4 regions of the Comamonas antarctica genome follow, and region 4 is predicted to be linked to each of the others. Evidence: predicted binding sites of a transcription regulator. Region 4 holds the regulator's gene; each other region holds the start of a gene.
What was found. Region 4 encodes sigma-54, which starts transcription at its own class of promoters, with help from an activator protein. Its sites were predicted from a motif close to TGGCANGNAANCTGCTTT; they were not measured.
Positions count from the first base shown of each region.

Region 1: a site for sigma-54 is predicted at 1,259-1,276, ahead of glnA (type I glutamate--ammonia ligase). Genes of this name have one in related genera too.
Region 2: a site for sigma-54 is predicted at 3,710-3,727, ahead of HUK68_RS18405 (TorF family putative porin). Genes of this name have one in related genera too.
Region 3: a site for sigma-54 is predicted at 2,273-2,290, ahead of HUK68_RS13765 (isopenicillin N synthase family dioxygenase). Genes of this name have one in related genera too.

Region 1 covers NZ_CP054840.1:2,940,690-2,945,788, forward strand. The annotation lists gene glnA (type I glutamate--ammonia ligase) at 1-1,211, opposite strand, end outside; gene HUK68_RS13575 (competence/damage-inducible protein A) at 1,395-2,216, opposite strand; gene HUK68_RS13580 (EI24 domain-containing protein) at 2,223-3,113, opposite strand; gene HUK68_RS13585 (sterol desaturase family protein) at 3,128-4,105, opposite strand; gene HUK68_RS13590 (polysaccharide deacetylase family protein) at 4,118-4,909, opposite strand; gene HUK68_RS13595 (YncE family protein) at 4,914-5,099, opposite strand, start outside.
Region 2 covers NZ_CP054840.1:3,947,948-3,953,046, forward strand. The annotation lists gene glcE (glycolate oxidase subunit GlcE) at 1-792, opposite strand, end outside; gene HUK68_RS18395 (ammonium transporter) at 1,109-2,557, opposite strand; gene glnK (P-II family nitrogen regulator) at 2,590-2,928, opposite strand; gene HUK68_RS18405 (TorF family putative porin) at 2,970-3,671, opposite strand; gene HUK68_RS18410 (IclR family transcriptional regulator) at 3,864-4,667, opposite strand; gene HUK68_RS18415 (Bug family tripartite tricarboxylate transporter substrate binding protein) at 4,784-5,099, shown strand, end outside.
Region 3 covers NZ_CP054840.1:2,980,200-2,985,298, reverse strand. The annotation lists gene HUK68_RS13785 (NAD(P)H-dependent oxidoreductase) at 1-563, opposite strand, end outside; gene HUK68_RS13780 (2Fe-2S iron-sulfur cluster-binding protein) at 574-876, opposite strand; gene HUK68_RS13775 (TetR/AcrR family transcriptional regulator) at 993-1,649, opposite strand; gene HUK68_RS13770 (nucleoside deaminase) at 1,696-2,223, opposite strand; gene HUK68_RS13765 (isopenicillin N synthase family dioxygenase) at 2,474-3,466, shown strand; gene HUK68_RS13760 (MarR family winged helix-turn-helix transcriptional regulator) at 3,485-3,934, opposite strand; gene HUK68_RS13755 (PaaI family thioesterase) at 3,992-4,549, shown strand; gene HUK68_RS13750 (MaoC family dehydratase) at 4,536-5,015, shown strand.
Region 4 covers NZ_CP054840.1:216,106-221,204, forward strand. The annotation lists gene HUK68_RS01000 (thiol:disulfide interchange protein DsbA/DsbL) at 11-664, shown strand; gene lptA (lipopolysaccharide transport periplasmic protein LptA) at 841-1,464, shown strand; gene lptB (LPS export ABC transporter ATP-binding protein) at 1,476-2,243, shown strand; gene HUK68_RS01015 (RNA polymerase factor sigma-54) at 2,285-3,859, shown strand; gene HUK68_RS01020 (THUMP domain-containing class I SAM-dependent RNA methyltransferase) at 3,932-5,099, shown strand, end outside.

The DNA of each region.
Region 1 (5,099 bases), 1.5 Mb from region 4:
GGGGGCAGATGGTACAGATCCTTGGTCGCGGCTTCGCCGGGATGAATCTTGTTTTCCACGCCGTCCAGGCCGGCCATCATCAGCGCCGAGAAGCACAGGTAGGGGTTGGCCAGTGGATCGGGGAAGCGCGCTTCGATGCGGCGGCCCTTGGGGTTCGCCACGTAGGGAATGCGGATCGAGGCCGAGCGGTTCTTGGCCGAGTAGGCCAGCTTCACCGGGGCTTCGAAGCCGGGCACCAGGCGCTTGTAGCTGTTGGTGCCGGGGTTGGTGATGGCGTTCAGCGCACGGGCGTGCTTGATGATGCCGCCGATGTAGAACAGCGCGAAGTCGGACAGGCCGGCATAGCCGTCGCCGGCAAACAGGTTCTTGCCGTCTTTCCAGATCGACTGGTGCACGTGCATGCCCGAGCCGTTGTCGCCGGCGTAGGGCTTGGGCATGAAGGTCGCGGTCTTGCCGTAGGTGTTGGCCACGTTCCAGACCACGTACTTCAGCTGCTGCGTCCAGTCGGCGCGCTCGACCAGCGTCGAGAAGCGCGTGCCGATTTCGTTCTGGCCTGCGCCCGCCACTTCGTGGTGGAACACTTCGACCGGAATGCCCAGCGATTCGAGGATCAGCGACATTTCGGCGCGCATGTCCTGCGTGCTGTCGACCGGAGGCACGGGGAAGTAGCCGCCCTTGGTCGTGGGACGGTGGCCGCGGTTGCCGGAGTCGAATTTGGTGCCGGTGTTCCAGGGTGCTTCGTACTCTTCGATCTCGTAGCTCACGTTGCCGGGCTCGTTCGACCAGCGCACGCCGTCGAAGATGAAGAATTCGGGTTCGGGACCGAAGTAGGCGGTGTCGCCCAGGCCCGATGCCTTCAGATAGGCTTCTGCGCGCTTGGCGATCGAACGCGGGTCGCGGTCATAGGCCTTGCCGTCGCTGGGCTCGATCACGTCGCATTGCAGGAACAGCGTGGTTTCCTCGAAGAACGGGTCGATGTTCGCGGTGTTGGGATCGGGCATGAGTTGCATGTCCGAGGCTTCGATACCCTTCCAGCCAGCCACCGAAGAGCCGTCGAATGCATGGCCCGAAGCGAACTTGTCTTCATCGAAGTGCGACACGGGCACGGTCACGTGCTGTTCCTTGCCGCGGGTATCGGTAAAACGGAAGTCAACGAACTTGACTTCGTTTTCCTTCACCATCTTCATCACATCTGCAACGGTCTTAGCCATCAGGGTCTCCTGCAAAAACGGCTTGTACAAAAAATGTTGCGGTACTTCAAGCAGGTTGCGTGCCAACTTGGCCCGCCCCTGTTCGCCCTACACGCATGGCCTTCACCCTGGCGGGACGAAGCACCGTACCGGAGCATCCGCGCATCTCACCAAAACGGTGCAATCCGCAGATGCCGAAAAAAATCACGCCTGACGCACCATTTCGGTGCTCCACTTTGCACCAATAGAGTGCAATCCCTCTATCAGTGCGGGCCAGGCCTGGTCCACCGTGGCAACCAGGCCCTTGATCCCGAGTTCCACATGGGCGCCATGCACTGGATGGTCCACGCTAGGCAGGCTGAACACGCGCAGGCCGTCATGGGCCGACTCGAGCTGCTGCATCAGCGGCGTGAGTGTAGCTTCCCCAATGCCGAACACCAGCACCGAGCGCTCCTGGCGTGCGGGGCCGTGGAACAGCGGCGCATAGTGCTGGTCGAGCACGCTTTCCACCATCGGCCAGGCCATGACCGGAAAACCGGGCACGAAATGCACCGCCCCGCCCGCGCGGCCAGCGCAGGAAAAGCCCGGGATCTTGTTGTAGGGGTTGGCAATGATGCGCGCGCCCTGCGGGAAGTTGCCCATCTGCAGCCGATGCACATTGTCGGGGCGCCGGGGCTCGAAGACCTCGCCCTTTTCCGCGGCCACATCGCGCATGCGCTCCTCGATCAGCGCCACGGCTTCGGGGTGCAGGGCCAGCGGCACGCCCAGCGCCTGCGCCGCGCACTGGCGCGTGTGGTCGTCGGGCGTGGCGCCGATGCCGCCGAACGAAAACACCACGCTGGCGCTGTCGAAGGCGCGTGCCAGCGCCGCCGTGAGCCGCGGGCGGTCGTCGCCGATGTACTCGGCATATGACAGCGACAGGCCGCGCGCGGCCAGCAACTCGATCAATTTGGCCAGGTGCTTGTCGGCCCGTTTACCCGAAAGAATCTCATCGCCAATGATGATGGCGCCAAACTGCAATTCCATGAAGGCTCACTTGGAGGGAGGTAGGGAAGGAGGGATGCCGGACGGCTGCGGCGCCAGCGGCGGCACCACTTCCTCGGGCTCTGCCGCCTGCGGGCTGGCGCGCATGCCTTCGAGCGCGGCCAGGCAGAAATGCGCAAACCACAGCGAGGAGAAGGCAAACACCAGCGCGTAGATCCAGATGGCCAGCGGAATCAGGATCCAGAAGGCCGCCAGGAACAGCATGCCCGAGGCCCAGACGATGGCCGGCGCGGCGCCCAGGTAGCCGCAGATCACGCCCATCACCATCAGGCTGTAGCGGTGGCGCAGGAACAGCACCCGGCGTTCGCGCTTGCTCGCATGCTCCGACAAGGCATCGAAGGCCATCACGCGGTAGGTGAGCCAGCCCCAGATCAGCGGCGGGATGATCATGACCAGCGGCGGCACGAACCACAGCGGCACGGAGACCACCAGCGCGATCAGCGCGATCAGCGTCGAGCCCAGCGACCAGGCCAGGCTGGCGGCAAGCGACCCGCCATGCTTGCGCTCGAGCAGCGGAAAACGCCTTTCGGCCACCAGCCGCACCAGTGCTGGCGCCATGCACAGCGCCACCAGCAGCAGCGACAGCACGACGATGATCGGCATGGCCACCAGCACCACCAGCACGGGCGCCACCGCCGCCGAGCCGAACCCGACGCCGCGCGCCTGCAGCCAGCCCCACACGGTCTGCAGCCAGTGGGTGCCATCGAGCAGGCCCTGCACCCACAGCACCGCGGGCTCCCAGAAGAAGTAGCCCAGCACGGCCGAGAGCAGTGTCATGAACAGCAGCGGGACGAGCGACCAGAGGATCACCCGTTTGTGCAGGCAATAAGCTGCTGCACGCCAGAAGGAGTCGATAAGCAGTCGCATACCCCCTAGCATACCGATTGCAGGCTTCAAGCGCGACCGAGCAAACGCAGTACCCCGCGCCATTGCTGGGTCCAGAACCCTTGTCCATAGTCGCGCACGCGGCCCCGGGCATCGGGTTCGACCTGATCCCGGATACCGGTAGGGTCATAGCGCAACTCGAAATTGGCGGTGCCGAACAGCATGTCCCACCACGGCAGCAGCACGCCGAAATTGTTGCCGCCGCGGCGCACGCGCGTGCCGGCCCGCGCCTCATGGCCGATGCCGATGGTGTGGTGGCGCCGATGGAAGCGCGGGCTGACCCACAGCCGCTCGCCGATGCGGCCGAACCACACGCGCAGGTTCGCATGGTGCAGGCTTTCGCTGAGCTGGGTGATGGCGACGATGGCCACGAACTGGCCCGGCGCCAGTCCGATCAGCTGCGCCACCAGCACGATGATGCTGTCGCGCAGCAAGTCATCGAGCAGGTGGTTGCGGTTGTCGCTCCACATCGTCATCTGCCGCTGCGAATGGTGCAGCGCATGCAGCTTCCACCACCAGCCGAACTGGTGTTGGCCGCGGTGGATCCAGTAATCAAGCAGGTCGAACACCACCAGGTACAGCAGCAGGCTGACCCAGGCCTGGTCGGTGACACCCGGCCAGAGGTTGTCGAGATGGTAGGTGGGCAGGCCCCAGACGCGCAGCGTGCCGAACAGGTGGTCCCACAGCGGATCGATCGTGAAGAACAGCGCGATGCGAAACAGCCCCAGCCGGTGCACCAGCGTGTAGAGGATGTCGACGCGCACCGCGCGCCGGTCGGTCACGGCCTCGACCGGCCACAGCCGCTGCAGCGGCGCGATCAGCAGCACCATGACCATCAGCTGAATCAGCCCGACCAGCAGCCAGCCCGTGGCCGCATAGCCGTCCTCGAGCAGATGCGCCATGCCCAGCGCAAACAGCAGCGGCTGCACCAGCCCTTCGAAAAGCTGCTGCTGCGCCGCGTTGAACCAATCCACCAATGCCTGCATGACCTGCTCCACTCAACGAGGCTGCTCTATCCAGTGACGGTAATCGGGATGCGTGTCGAGCGTGCGAAAGCAAAAGCCCTGCGCCTTGAGGCCGACCAGCAGCGGCTCGAGCACGGCCGGGGCCCAGGGGTCCTTGCGCGACCAGATTCCGAGATGGGCCAGCAAGATATCACCGCTGCGGATCCGCTGCAGCGCCTGGGCCAGCAAGGCCTTGTTGCTATGACGTTCACTAGGCAGCTCATCGCCGAGAAAGCCTGCCGGCGACCAGCCGACATGCGCCCAGCCACAGGCCTTGGCCGCGGCAATCAGCGCTGGCGAGGTCTTGCCGCCGGGCGCGCGAAACAGCGGCAGCGGCTTCTTGCCGGTGATCTGCTGCAGCCGGTCGGCCGATTGCGCGATCTCGGCGCAATAGCCCGCGGCGCTGAGCGTATAGGTCTGACCTTCGCGCGGCCCGGCCGACGGCCTCACGCGGAAGGCGGGCGCGGCCGGCGTGCCCGCATCGGCGCGCCAGTAGGCATGCGACCAGGTGTGCGAGGCAAAAGCATGGCCTTCGGCGGCGCGCGCGCGCCACCACGGCGCCCAGTGTTCGCCCAGGCTGCCATCGCCCTCCTGCGTGGCCTCGTTGGCCGCAAAGAAGGTCACGCGCACCTGCTGGCGCTTGAGGACCTCGGCCACCAGTGGCGCGACCCCCATGTGGCCCGTGTCGAAGGTCAGATACAGCGGCTTGCAGGCGTCCGCGGCGCCCGCTGCCATGGGCAGCAGCGCCGCGGCCAGCAGCCAGCACGCTCGCAGGTCCTGGCGCATGGGCTCAGCGCGGCGCGTGCGCCAGCGTCCAGACGCCGTGCGGCGACTTGCCGACGTTGACCTGGCGCACCACTTTCTTCTCGACCGTGTCGATCACCGACAGCTTGCGCGCCCAGCGCGAGCTGACATAGATGTAGCGGCCGTCGGCCGAGACATCCATGCAGTCCGGGCCGCCGGGCGCGGGATAGGT
Region 2 (5,099 bases), 470 kb from region 4:
CGGGTCGGCCAGACGCTCTTTGAACCAGGGCAGTTGCTGGTCGCGGCAGGCATCCCAGTCGGCGGCCACGCGCGCATCGTCCTGGCGCTCGCCGCCCAGCAGGCTGCAGGCTGCCTGCACCGCGGCCTTGGCGCCGCGCAGGCGCAGGAACAGCGTGCCGCGGCCCGCATCCTCGAGCCAGCAGCTGGCGTTGAGCGGCAGCGGCTGGCCGCCCCAGGTATTGAGCCATTGCAGCGCCTGCGCCTGCGTGCACTCGAAGCGCAGCGTGGCCTCGGCCGGGGCCATGGGCAGCACCTTGAGGCTGACCTCGGTGATCAGGCCCAGCGTGCCCCTCGAGCCGGCCATGAGCCGCGAGACGTCGTAGCCGGCCACGTTCTTCATGACCTGGCCGCCAAAGCGCAGCAGCTCGGCGCGGCCATTGAGCAGCTCGACGCCCAGCATGTAGTCACGCACCGCACCGACGCTGGCGCGCGCCGGTCCGCTCAGGCCTGCGGCCACCATGCCGCCGACGGTCGAATCCAGGGAAAAGTGTGGTGGATCAAACGGCAGGCACTGGCCCTGCGCGGCCAGCAGCGCCTGCAACTCGGCCAGCGCGGTGCCGGCGCGCGCGGTCACGACCAGCTCGCTGGGCTCGTAGCTCACCACGCCCTGCAGCGCGCGCGTGTCGAGAATCTCGCCGGCAAGCGCGCGCGCATGGAAGTCCTTGCTGCCGCCGCCGCGCAGGCGCAGCGGGGTGCGGTCGGCAATGGCGGCGCGCACGCGCTCGGTGATCTGGCTGAGGGCTGAATCCATGCCCAGATCGTAGCGGCAGGGGGCGCCACGCGGCTGCCTGGGGCGCGTGAATTTTTTGCACGCAGGGTGTGAAGGTTGGGCCGTTGGGGGCACCGGAGGCGAGGCCCGTCATCCTTCGACAGGCTCAGGACGAACGGTTGCTTCCTTTGGCACTGACCTTGGCACAAGGCATCCTGTCGAAGTGTGGAAGTTTCTCCAGGCCAAAAAAAGGCCCACCGAAGTGGGCCAAGTTCCAGCGTCCGAGGAGAACCTGGTATTCGCAATGCGGGGAAGCAGACGGCCCTGCCACCAGCCAGAGGCCGTCTGTTCCGGGGGCTTACCGGACGTAAGCGGTTTCGCCGTGGGAGCTGATGTCCAGGCCCTGGCGCTCTTCTTCCTCGCTGACGCGCAGGCCGACCAGCAGATCCGCGATCTTGTAGGAGACAAAAGCCACGACACCCGACCACACCAGGGTCACGAGCACGCTCTTGATCTGCACCCAGACCTGGTGGCCCATGGAGTAGTTGGCCGGCTCGACACCGCCCAGGCTGGCGGCGCAGAACACGCCTGTCAGGATGGCGCCGACGATACCGCCGACACCGTGCACGCCGAACACGTCGAACGCGTCATCGGCACCCAGCATGCGCTTGAGACCACCCACGCCCCAGACGCACAGCGGGCCGACGATCAGGCCCATCACGATGGCGCCCATGGGGCCGACGAAGCCGGCGGCGGGAGTGATGGCGACCAGGCCGGCCACGGCACCCGAGATCGCGCCCAGCATCGAGGCCTTGCCCTTGTGCAGCGCTTCGGCAGCGAGCCACGACAGGGTGGCGGCGCCGGTGGCGACGATGGTGTTGACGAAGGCCAGGCCGGCAATGCCGTTGGCCGCGCCGGCGGAGCCGGCGTTGAAGCCGAACCAGCCAACCCACAGCAGCGAGGCGCCGACCATGCTCAGCGTCAGGCTGTGCGGGGCCATCGATTCCTTGCCGAAGCCCAGGCGCTTGCCGATCACGTAGGCGCCGATCAGGCCGGCGATACCGGCGTTGATGTGCACCACGGTGCCGCCGGCGAAGTCCAGCGCGCCGTCTTCGGCCAGCAGGCCGCCGCCCCAGACCATGTGGGCCATCGGGATGTAGCTGAAGGTGAACCACAGCACGGCGAAGATCAGCACGGCGGCGAACTTGATGCGCTCGGCGAAGGCGCCGACGATCAGCGCCACGGTGATGGCCGCGAACGTGGCCTGGAAGGACACGAACACGTATTCGGGAATCGTCGCCAGCGCGCTCGACAGCGTGTCGGGGGTGATGCCCTTGAGGAACAGCTTGTCGAAGCCGCCGAAGAACTTGCCCGCGCCGCCGAAGGTCAGCGTATAGCCGTAGATGGTCCACAGCACGGTGATCAGCGAGAAGATCACGAAGACCTGCATCAGCACCGACAGCATGTTCTTGGAGCGGCCCAGGCCGCCGTAGAACAGGGCCAGGCCGGGGATGATCATCAGGATCACGAGCATGGTCGAGGTCAGCATCCAGGCGGTGTCGCCGGAGTTGAGCGTGGGCGCGGCGGCTTCGGCCGCGGCAGGTGCCTCGGCAACGGGAGCCGGAGCGGCCACTGCAGCGGCCTCGGGGGCCGGGGCGGCTACGGGCGCTGCGGCTTCAGGGGCGGCAGCAGCGGGTTCCGCCGTGGTCGTCACGGCAGGGGCTTCGGCAGGCGCGGTCTGCGCCAGCGCGAAACCGCCCGACAGCAGGCCCAGGCCGAGGCACAGGGAGGCAAGCAATTTTTTCATGGCAATCTTTCTGATCGGTACGGATGCAGGCCTCAGAGGGCTTCCTGGCCGGTCTCGCCGGTGCGGATGCGCACCACCTGCTCGAGGTGGGAGACGAAGATCTTGCCGTCGCCGATCTTGCCGGTGCGCGCCGCGGCTTCGATGGCTTCGAGCGCGCGGTCGACCATGTCGTCGGCAATCGCGGCTTCGATCTTCAGCTTGGGCAGGAAGTCGACGACATATTCCGCGCCGCGGTACAGCTCGGTGTGGCCCTTCTGCCGGCCGAAGCCCTTGACCTCGGTCACGGTGATGCCCTGCACGCCGATGTCGGACAGTGCTTCGCGCACTTCGTCGAGCTTGAAGGGTTTGATGATGGCGGTCACCATTTTCATGATTCGTTCCTCCTTGGACGGGGCGCGCCGCGCCCCTTGCATTACAGGGCCTTGGTCAGCGTGACGACAAAGCGGTTCTTGTTGATGTCGCCGAAGAAGTTCTTCTTGTTGGCGCCGACCACGGCCGCGCCCAGCGACAGGCCGTCGCCGAAGTCATAGGCGCCGCCGACGCTGTAGTCGACATAGTTGGGCACGCCTTCGACGTCACTGGAGAAGCGCGTGTAGCCGACGGCGGCCTTGAGCGTGACCTTGGGCATGACTTCCTGTGCGAATGCCAGGTTGAAGTAGCCGGTGTTGCGGCCTTCGGCGGTGCCGAAGTACTTCTTCGACACGGTGTGCGAATATTTGGCCGTCAGCGGGCCGAAGCCGGCGCCCAGGTACAGCTCGGTCGTGTTGGCGTCGCTGGCACCGGGGTAGACATAGGTCAGCGCGCCCAGGTCCCAGGCAATGCCGCCGCCCTCGAACTTGTAGCCGCCGTAGAAGTCGCTTTCCAGCGAATTATTGGGCAGCCAGTTGACGCTGGAGTTCCAGTTGCCGACATACCAGCCGGTCTCGCCAAAGCTGTAGTCGAAGCCGCCCTGCAGCGCCGGCTTGAACGCCTTGGTACGGCCCGTGTCCTGGTCCTGGCCACGGAACTTGTAGTTGCTGGTCACGCTGACGTTGGCGGTCAGCTGGGCGCTGGCCAACATGGGCAGGGCGGCGATAAAGGCAACACCGACGGTCTTCATCCAGGCACGGGACATGAGGCTCTCCAGTTGTAAAAATTTTCGACAAACGGAGAAAAGCATGAACTGTGCCAGCCAATGTCGGTCGAAGCCGCCACCGTGGGCCCGCATGTCCGGCGCGGTGCGCATTCAGGAGAATGCACCTTGTTGGTGCAAAAAGACCGGCGTTCCCCTGGTGGCGGGCTGCACCAAAGTGGACGGCGCCTGCGCTCAGGGATGCCAGCGGGAACCGCGCACCGCCGCGGTGCTGGGCGTGCCTGCCAGTTCATACGACAGCTGCTTGGCCGTGGCCAGCAGCGCCTGGGCCAGCGCTTCGAGCTTTTGCACCGGCAGGCGCGAGGCCGGGCCCGAAATGCAGACCGAGCCGAACAGGCGCCAGTGCATGCCGAACACCGGCGCGGACACCGTGGCCACGCCCTGCTCGCGCTCGCCAATCGAGTAGTGGTAGCCGCGTTCGCGGATTTCCTCGTAGAGCGCGCCGGGTTCGCCCGAGAACGCCAGGATCACGCGGCCCGGCGAGCCCTTGTCGAGCGGCAGTTCCTCGCCCATGCGCACGTGGTGGCGCAGCGCCTGCGGGCCCTCGACGCGCACGATGCAGGTGCGCGCATTGCCTTCGCGCACATAGAACGCCGCGCTTTCGCCGCAGGCCAGCGTCAGCGCACGCAGCGCCGGCTCGAGCACGTTCTGCATATCGAAACCCGCCTTGTAGCGTGCTCCCAGCCAGCCCGCGGCCGATCCCAGGCGCCAGTCGCCGTCCTCGCGCTGGACCATGTAGCCGGACAGCGCGAGCGTGCGCGCAAGCCGCAGCACCGTGGTCTTGTGCAGCCCGCAGCGCCGGCTCAGCTCGGCCAGCGACAGGTGCGATTCGCCCAGTGCATAGGCGTCGAGGATCTGCAGCGCGCGCGCCACCGCGGTGACCGCGCCATTGGAGCCGGCCGGCTCGGCTGCGGACGCATCGGGTTGCGCCACGGCGGCCGTGGACAAGTTCTTGGGATCGGAGGCGGATGACTTCATGGCGCAACATGTTTCGCTGTACGAAACGGCATTGTATGGGTTGAAACGTTTTTTTAAACTGCACGCAACTACCAAAGCGCATTGAGGTAGTTGACAACTAAATCAATGGAGACAACATGCCAAAGACTTTTCGCCGTCACGCGTTGTTCGCGCCGCTGTGCGCCGCCACCCTGGGCCTCGTGGCAGCCGCCCTGCCCCTGGCCAGCGCGCACGCGCAGGCCACCTATCCTGCCAAGCCGATCCGCCTGATCGTGCCCTTCCCGCCCGGTGGCGGCACGGACATGATCGCGCGCACCGTGGCGCAAAAGCTCACCGACCTGAACAAATGGACGGTCGTGATCGACAACCGCCCCGGCGCGGGCGGCAACCTGGGTGTCGATGCCGCGGCCAAGGCCGTGCCCGATGGCTATACGCTGGTCATGGGCCAGACCA
Region 3 (5,099 bases), 1.4 Mb from region 4:
CCCACGCGTGCCTTGAAGGCTTCGAGGCGCCGCGGTGTGGCCACGTTCATGTGGTAGCAAGCGTGGTAGTCGACGCGCGCCTTGCCGCCCGTGAGCAGGCGCAGGTAGCGCGTCACCGACTTGCGCGGCGGATCGCCCATCAGCAGCGCGGTCCAGCGCGGCCGGCCATAGGTCACGACGGCCGAGATGCGCTTGAGATGGGTCAGTGCGGACTTGACATGCTGCGGGTCGCTGATGTCGAAGGCCACGCCGGGCATCAGCACGCGGTCGAAAAAGCCCTTGAGCATGGCCGGCATGCCGAAGCACCAGGTGGGAAAGCAAAACACCACGGCCTCGGCCCACAGCAGGCGGTCGACATAGCCCTGCACCGGCACGCGGTTGCCGGGCACCTCGTGGTAACCCAGGCGCTCCTCGCGGCTCAGCACCGGGTTGAAGTCTTCGGCATACAGATCGCAATCGTCGACCTCATGCCCCGCGCTGCGCAGGTTGAGCACGACCTCGGTGTGCAGCGCCGCCTGGTAGCTGGTCTCGACCGGGTGGCAATAGATGACAAGAACGCGCATGGCCCGGCCCTCAGAGATCGAGGGTGAGGGCAGCGCCATGGCTGCGTGCGCAGCACACGGCGACATGGGTGCGCCGCTCCTCGGCGCTCAGGCAGCTGTCGCGGTGTTCGGGACTTCCGTCCAGCCAGCGCGTGGCGCAGGTGCCGCAGACGCCTTGCTCGCACAGCGTGTCGACGGCAATGCCGGCAAGCTGCAGCACGTCGGCCATGCTTTCGCCGGGCTCGACCGTCAGGCGCATCTGGCTGCGTGCCAGCACCAGTTCAAAGGCCTGTTCGATGGCAGGCGACGCAGCAATGGAAGCAGTGGTTTGCATGTTTGACCATTTGATTTGATCGAATGGTCAAACTCTTGCAAATGCTGTGCCAGCGTGCTCCCTGCACGAAGCGCGTGGGCCGGCTGCGCGGATGCCCGCCAGCGTGCGGCGCCTGCCTATTCTGGTGCGAGGCCGCAGCCCAGCAGCACAAAAGTGGTGAGCTCGCGCACGATGGGTTCGCGGTCGATGGGTTCGTCGGGCGCGAGGCCCAGCATGATGTGCACCTGCACGCCGTAGTCGGCGTAGTGCTGGGTCATGCCCCAGATCTGCATCAGCAGCAGCGTGGGGTCGAGCGCGCGCATGCGGCCTTCGGCGATCCAGCGCTTGATCAGCTCGACCTTCTGCTGCGTGGATTTCACGGCCACCGGCCAGTACTTGCCCAGGTTGCGGCCGCCGCCCAGCACCTCGGTCGTGAAGATGCGCGACAGGCCCGGGTTGTCGAGCGCGTAGTCGAGCTTCTTGCGCACATAGCCGGCAAGCACCGTGCGCGGGTCGTCGCTGTCGATATCGAACACGAAGGCGCTCGACCAGCCACCCAGCACCGAATACAGCAGTTCCTCGTAAAGCTCTTCCTTGCTGCTGATGTAATAGTGCAGCTGGGGCTTGGTGAGGCCCGCGCGCTCGGCAATGGCCTTGGTCGACGCGCCCTTGAAGCCATGCCGGCTGAACTCGGCAATGGCCGCTTCGCGGATGGCGTCCAGGATGCGTTCGCGGCCTTGCCGCGCGCGGCTGGGCAGGGCGCCGGCAGGAATCTCGGCTTCGGGTTCGGTCATGGGCAAGGGCAGGGGAGATGCAGCAAACTTGCCGATTCTGCCTGCTTCATGCCTTCCAGAAGCCCACATGCGGCAGGCTGGCCTCGTCGATCAGCGCCGGGCCGATGCATTCGATCTCGTGCGGCGACGCGGCAAACACATCGCGGCAGGACAGCTCGGCATCGCGCTGCTCGGCGCGCTCGCCGCGGAACACGCGCAGCCGCACCGCATCGATGCCGAACACCACGCGGCCGATGCCCGACCAGAAAATTGCGCCCGCGCACATCACGCAGGGCTCGGCCGACGAGTACAGCGTGGCCTGGGCCAGCACCTCGCGCGGGACCCGGGGGCTGAGCTGGCGCACGGCGTTGGTCTCGGCATGCGCGGTGCAGTCGCCGGTTTCGGTGGTGCTGCAATAGGCTTCGGCCAGCAGGGCGCCTTGCGCATCGACCACCACCGCGCCAAACGGCCGGTTGCCGCGCGCGCGCGCCGTGCCCGACAGCGCAATGGCCTGGCGCAGATAGGTGCCGTCGGTGTCGCCCAGCGGCGCGGGTTCTTCGAGCGGCAGGGGCGTGGCGAATACGAGGGCGGACATGGCGGTCTCCAGGAAGTGGCAATGCGCTGCGCCATGCACTTTGCATGCCAGGCATTCTTCTTGCTTGACCGGTTGCAGGAGTAGAAGCGTTCACTGTGCGGTCCGACGATGGGACTTGGCCAGCCGGAAATTGCTCTGAAGCCCGCAAGCGCCCAGGCGCCCGTGGTTTCAGCGGCATGCCGGGTGTCCGGCGGCCTGAAGCCGCACGCGGGAAGACCCTTGTTTTCACCGCTAGATTCTGGAGAACCGCATGAACACCGCCACCTACGACCTGACCGAGTTGCAAAAGGAAACGCGCATGGGCGCGATGGGCTCCGAGAGCCGCAGCCGCGAGATCCGCAAGATCGACCTGTCGAATTTCGAGCAGCGCAAGACCGAGATTGCCAACCAGCTCTGGGACGCCGCCGTCGATGTCGGCTTCTTCCAGGTCGTGAACCATGGCATCGCGCTCGATGATGTGCACGAAGCGTTTGCGATGGCCGAGCGCTTCTTCGCGCTGCCGGACGATGTGAAGGCGCAATACCCGTTGAAGAAGGCGCTCAACGTCGGCTGGGAAAGCCGCGCCCAGGTGCGCCCCTCGACCGGCACGCCGGACCAGAAGGAGTCCTACCAGATCACGCGCCCGCACATGCAGGGCCTGTGGCCCAGCGAACAGGAGCTGGCTGGCTTCCAGGCCACCATGCTGGCCTTCGAGGGCCAGTGCTGGCAGGTGGCGATGCAGGTGCTGTCGTGCTTTGCGTTCAAGCTCGGCTTCGACGACGGCTTCTTCCTGCGCGCGCACGACCCGGCGCAGCAGAGCTACCAGAGCACGCTGCGCCTGCTGCACTATTTTGCGACGCCGCCCGAGCAGCAGGCCAGCCTGGGCCTGTGGCGCGCGGGTGCGCACACCGACTTCGACTGCCTGAGCCTGCTGTTCCAGCGCCAGGGCCAGGGCGGGCTGCAGGTCTGCCCGGGCAAGGAGATGGAGAGCCAGGAGTGGACATCGGTCGAGCCCGATGAAAAAGCCATCACCTGCAATATCGGCGACATGCTGATGCGCTGGAGCGACGACCAACTGCCCTCGAACTTCCACCGCGTGAAGAACCCGTTGCCCGGCGAGTACATGGGCCCGCGCTACAGCCTGGCGTTCTTTGCGCAGGCCAACCGCGACGCGATCATCGAAGGCCCGGGCGGCAAGTACCCGCCGATCTCGGCCGGGGATTATCTGAACCAGCGCGTGGCGGCGAACTTCAAGGCCTACTGACGCAGCACCGGGCCGGCGTCATTCGTCGCCGGCATCCGCGTTCGCATCCGCATCGAAGCAGGCAATGCCCGCGTCGAGCAGCGCGTGCAGCGCGGCGACCTGTTCGGTGCCCAGGCGCGCATTGAGCGCGAGCTGGGCCTGCTTCCAGGCGCGCTGGCCTTCGGCGCGCTTGGCGCGGCCCGAGTCGGTGACTTCCACAAGGCGGCTGCGCGCATCTTCGCCCGCGCCGACCACGAGCCAGCCCTGGGCGACCAGCGGCTGCAGGTTGCGCGTGAGCGTGGAGGCATCCATCTGCATGCACCTGGCCAGATCGCCGGGCCGTATCGGGCCGAGCTTCTCCACATGCGACAGCAGCGAATACTGGGTGGTCTTGAGCCCGGCCGCGGCGGTGTAATGGTCGTAGTGGCGCGTGACAAGCCGGGTCAGCTGGCGCAGCTTCAGATTGGTACAGCCTTGGGGAGTGTTCATCTGCTATATTGTACTGGCAATGGTTGTATATACAATAATCTGACAGGAAGGCCCTCAATGGACATCGATGCTGTGCTCGCGCAATGGAGCGCGCAGGAAACCGCGGTGCGCGCGCGCCTCAATCCTGGCGCGCGGCCGCCGGCCTCGCTCGCGGGCCTCACCGGCATGGAGTTGTTCGCGGCGATTTTCGCGGGCGACTTCCCACGCGCGCCCATGGGGCTCACGCTCGATTTCATTCCCATCCACATGGAGCCCGGCACTGCGGTGTTCCAGGGCCGGCCGCAGCGCCAGCATTACAACCCGCTGGGCAGCGTGCACGGCGGGTGGTTCGCGACCCTGCTCGACTCGGCCGTGGGCTGCGCCGTGCACACGACCCTGCCCGCGGGCAAGGGCTTCACCACGCTGGAGCTCAAGCTCAACATGGTGCGCGCCCTCAGCGACCGCGTGCCTTTGGTGCGTGCCGAAGGCAAGGTGATCCACCAGGGCCGCCAGGTCGCGACCGCCGAAGGGCGGCTCGTGGGCCCCGATGGCAAGCTCTACGCGCATGCCACCACGACCTGCCTGATCTTCGATCTTCCATCCAGCGCCCAGGAGTCCGCCCATGTCCACCACTGATGCCTCCACCAGCGTTTCCTATCTCGACGACCTCGCCCCGGGGCAGCGCTTTGTCGGCAGCATGCGCCTGCAGGTGGACGCGCAACGCATCAAGTCCTTTGCCGCCGAGTTCGACCCCCAGCCTTTCCATCTCGACGACGACGCCGCGCGCGGCACGCTGTTTCGCGGCCTGGCCGCGAGCGGCTGGCACACCGCGGCGCTGACCATGCGCCTGCTCGTGGGCAAGGATTTCCCCCTGGCCGGCGGCATCGTCGGTGCGGGCTTTGACGAGCTGCGCTGGCCGCTGCCCGTGCGGCCCGGCGACACGCTGCGCGTGGAGTGCGAGGTGCTCGAAGTGCGGCCGTCGAAGTCGCGGCCCGAACAGGGCCTGCTCAAGCTGCGCACGACGACCTTCAACCAGCACGATCAGGCGGTGCAGATTTCGGTGGGTACGCTGGTGGTGCCCCGGCGCGGGAAGGGATCCTGAGCACAGGCCATGGAGGGTTGGACGCAGCCATCCCACATCCGTTCGTCCTGAGCCCGTCGAAGGATGAATGGCCCGCCCGCCACC
Region 4 (5,099 bases):
AGTGTTGTTCATGAAACGCCGTGAGTTTTCCCTGGCTGCCGCTGCGGCCGCCTCCGCTTCCGCTTTTCCCTTCCTGGCCACGCCGGCCCTGGCCCAGGCCACGGCTCCCAAGGAAGGCAAGGATTACGCCAAGCTGAGCAAGCCCGTGGCCACCACCGCCGGCCCCGGCAAGGTCGAAGTGCTGGAATTCTTCTGGTACAGCTGCCCGCACTGCAATGCCTTCGAACCCGCGTTCGCGGCCTGGAAGTCGGCAGCGCCCGCCGATGTGGTGGTGCAGCGCGTGCCCGTGGGCTTCAACGCCAGCTTCATTCCCCAGCAAAAGCTCTACTATGCGCTGCTGGCCATGAACAAGCTCGATGAACTGCACACCAAGGTGTTCCGCGCGATCCACGTCGAGCGCAACCGCCTGGCCAAGGACGAAGACATCTTTGCCTGGATCGGCCAGCAGGGCGTCGATGTGAACAAGTTCAAGGAAAGCTACAACTCGTTCACCGTGTCGAACCAGGTGCGCAAGGCCACCCAGCTGCAGCAGGACTACAACGTCGAGGGCGTGCCTTCGATCGGCGTGGCCGGCCGCTACTACACCGACGGCACGATGGCTGGCAACATGGCCAACGTGCTGCGCGTCACCGATCACCTGATTGCCGTGAGCCGCAAGGGCTGAGCTGCTGCGGCCGCGCCTGCAAAGCCCGCCTTGCGCGGGCTTTTTTGCGCCTGCGGCGTTGGTGCACAGCTGGCGGCGCGGCGCAGTGCGCGGGCCATTCATCCCCCTTGTTCAAGGCGATACCCGGGGTTTCGCGGGTGACACACCCTACAATGGTCGCAAGATTCGTGCCCTCCATGAAAAAACGCCTACTCCCCCTTCTCTTGCTTTCGGCCCTTGCCTGCGGCGCGGTGCAGGCCGAAAAGGCCGACCGCAACAAGCCCATGAACATCGAGGCCGACGCATTGCGCCACGATGAACTCAAGCAGACCAGCGTCTTCACCGGCAACGTGGTGATGACCAAGGGCACGATCGTGCTGCGCGGCGCGCAGCTGGACGTGCGCCAGGACCCCGAGGGCTACCAGTACGGTACGGTCATCGCGGAGCCGGGCAAGCGCGCGTTCTTCCGGCAAAAGCGCGATACGCTCGCAGGCCAGCCCGACGAATTCGTCGAGGGCGAGGCCGAAGTCATCGAGTACGACGGCAAGGCCGACAACGTGAAGCTGATCCGCCGCGGCGAGCTGCGCCGCTACCGCGGCACGGCACTGAACGACGAGATCACGGGCGCGGTGATCGTCTACAACAACCTGACCGATGTGTTCACCGTCGATGGCCAGGCGCGTGCCCCGGGCGCCGGCACTGCCGCAGCGCCAGGTGGGCGCGTGCGCGCCGTGCTGGCACCGAAGGACCAGCCGCCCGCACCTCCCGCCGCGCCGGCCGCGAACCTGCGACCCAGCACGACCATCGAATCGAACCAGTGAGCGGCGCTTTCGTGAACCCAACTCCACCGCTGCCTGAATCCAGCCGCCTCGAAGCCAAGCACCTGGCCAAGTCCTATGGCAGCCGCAAGGTGGTCAAGGACGTGTCGCTGGCAGTGCAAAAAGGCGAGGTCGTGGGTCTGCTGGGGCCCAATGGCGCCGGCAAGACCACCTCGTTCTACATGATCGTCGGCCTGGTGCGTTGCGATGCCGGCGACATCTTCATCGACGGCCAGGCCGTGGGCAACATGCCCATCCACCAGCGTTCGCGCCTGGGGTTGTCGTACCTGCCGCAGGAGGCATCGATCTTCCGCAAGCTCAGCGTCGAGGACAACGTGCGCGCCGTGCTGGAATTGCAGCGCGACGACCAGGGCCGGCCGCTGTCGCGCGATGAAATCGAAAGCCGCCTGCTGGCGCTGCTGCAGGAGCTGCGCGTCGACCATCTGCGCGCCTCGCCCGCGCTGGCGCTGTCGGGCGGCGAGCGCCGGCGCGTGGAGATCGCGCGCGCGCTGGCCACGCAGCCGCGCTTCATCCTGCTGGATGAACCATTCGCGGGTATCGATCCGATTGCCGTGATCGAGATCCAGCGCATCATCGGTTTTCTCAAGGCGCGTGGCATCGGGGTGCTGATCACCGACCACAACGTGCGCGAAACGCTGGGCATCTGCGACCACGCGTTCATCATCAGCGACGGCCATGTGCTGGCCCAGGGCACGCCGGCCGAGATCGTCGAGAACGCCGACGTGCGCCGGGTCTATCTCGGCGAGCATTTCAGGATGTGAGCCATGTGCATCAGCTTGTGCCGGTCTGAGGGGAAACGCCGTTGAAACCGGGTCTGTCGCTACGCGTATCGCAACATCTGGCCCTCACACCGCAGTTGCAGCAATCGATCTGGCTGCTCCAGCTCTCGACGCTGGAACTGAGCCAGGAGGTCGAGCACATGCTCGACGACAACCCGTTCCTGGAGCGCACCACCGAGGAAGCCGAGCGCGAGGAGTTTGGCGTGGCACAGGCCGATCTGCCCGCACAGCGCGACGATTACGCCGATGACGCGCAGCACGCGACGGGTTCGGCCAGCAGCGACACGGCCACCAGCAGCGATACCGAGAGCGGCGACGTCACGGCGCCGGCCGATGCCGCGCCCGATTGGGAAGGGGATGGCAGCGCCGACCTCTCGCCCGACGACAGCGAATGGGGCGGCGAGGCGCGTGCGCGCCATGCCGAGGACGACACCGAAGCCCAGGATCTGGCGCACGGCCATGAGTCGCTGACCGACCACCTGCACCGCCAGGCACTGTCGCTGCGCCTGGGCGAGGTCGATCGCTCGGCGCTGCGCTTTCTCATTGAATCGCTCAACGAACATGGCTATCTCGAGGACCCGCTCGAGGAACTGGCCGCGGGCCTGGCCGGTGCCGATGCGCTCGAGGAGCAGGAAGAACTGGTGCACCACTTCACGGTGGCGCTGCGCCTGCTGCAGTCGCTCGAGCCGGTGGGCGTGGGCGCGCGCGACCTGGCCGAATGCCTGACGCTGCAGCTCAGGCACCTCGCCGCGCGCGATGACGCGCAGGTGGACGCGGATACCGTGCAGACCGCGCTGCGCATCTGCGAGCAGCCCATGGACCTGCTGGCGCGCCGCGATGTGCGCCGGCTGATGCAGGCCTGCGGCGCGAGCGACGAGCGCATCCGCGCGGCCATGGCGCTGATTGCGCGGCTCGAACCGCGTCCCGGCCGGCGCTTTGCCGATGTCGAGCGCAACCTGGTCGTGCCCGATGTGATGGTGCGCAAGCTGGCGCGCAGCAGTGGCGACGGCCAGCCGCAGTTCAGCGTGCAGCTCAACCCCGACGTCATGCCGCGGCTGCGCGTGCATGACATCTATGCCAACGCGCTGCGCGGCCACAAGGGCAGCGAAGGACATGCGGGCCTGCAGCAGCGCCTGCAGGAGGCGCGCTGGTTCATCAAGAACATCCAGCAGCGCTTCGACACCATCCTGCGCGTCTCCCAGGCCATCGTGCAGCGGCAGAAGAACTTCTTCACCCATGGCGAGCTGGCGATGCGCCCGCTGGTGCTGCGCGACATCGCCGACGAACTGGGCCTGCACGAGTCGACCATCAGCCGCGTGACCACGGCCAAGTACATGTCCACGCCGATGGGCACCTATGAACTCAAGTACTTCTTTGGTTCAGGCCTGGGCACCGAGACCGGGGGCAACGCCTCGAGCACGGCGGTGCGCGCGCTGATCAAGCAGTTCGTCGCGGCCGAGAATCCGCTCAAGCCGTTGTCGGACAGCCAGCTGGCGGAGATGCTCAAGGAGCAGGGCATCGAGTGCGCGCGCCGTACCGTGGCCAAGTACCGCGATGTGCTCAAGATCGCGCCCGCCAATCTGCGCAAGTCGCTGTAGCCGCAGCGCGCGACTGCCGATGTCCTCCAATGCCCGCAGTTCGCGACAAAAGCGTATCCTTGCGCCCCTGCTATGAACCAACTGCAACTGTTTTTGCCCTGCGCCGCCGGCGTGGAGGACTATCTGGCCGATGAGGCCCACCGCATCACGGGACTGACCGGACACGACCTGCTGGTCGGGCGCGGCGGCGTGATGCTGCGCGCCTCGTGGCGCGATGCGCTGCTGCTGAACCTGCATAGCCGGCTGGCGCAGCGCGTGCTGGTGCAGCTGTCGACCTCGATGTACCGCAACGAGAACGACCTGTACCGTGCAGCCAGCGAAATTGCCTGGGAGATCTGGTTCAGCCCGCGCGAGAGCTTCAAGATCGAATTCACCTCGCAGCACAGCCCGCTGACCAGCCTGAATTTCGCCGCGCTGCGCGTCAAGGACGCCATTGCCGACCGCTTCCGCGCCAAGACCGGCGTGCGCCCCGATGTCGAGACGCGCTACCCCGATGTGCGCGTGCACATGCACCTCACCACGGACGAAGCCACGATCTATATCGACACCTCGGGCGAGGCGCTGTTCAAGCGCGGCTGGCGCGAGGACAAGGGCGATGCGCCGCTGAAGGAAACGCTGGCTGCGGCCATGATCGCCGCCACCGGCTGGGATCCCCATGGCGACAATCCGCAGCCGCTGTACGACCCGTGCTGCGGCAGCGGCACGGTGGTCATCGAGGCCGCGCAGATCGCCTGCCGCATTCCGCCGGGCATCCAGCGCCGCTTTGCGTTCGAGAAGCTGGTGCCATTCCAGCCCCACGTGTGGGAAGCGATCCTGCGCCAGGCCGAGGAGGCGATCTGCGACAGCCCGGTGGGCATCTATGGCTCGGACGTGTCGCACCGCATGGTGGATTTTGCGCAGCGCAATGCCGAGCGCGCGGGCGTGGCGCGCGCCGTGAGCCTGCGCGGCGGCGATGCGCTGCAGCGCATGCCGCCCAGCGAGCAGCCCGGCGTGATGGTGCTGAATCCGCCCTATGGCGAGCGCATTGCCGCGGCCGGCACGGCCGGGCGCAATGCGGCCGAGCGCATGGGCCAGGTGGCGCATGTCGGCCGCGAAACCGCGCAGACCGAGGATGGCGTCGAGTTCTTCAGCCAGCTGGCATCGCACTGGAAGAAGAGCTACAGCGGCTGGCAGGCCTGGATGCTCACGCCTGACCTGAAGCTGCCCGGCAAGATGCGCCTCAAGGAATCGCGCCGCGTGC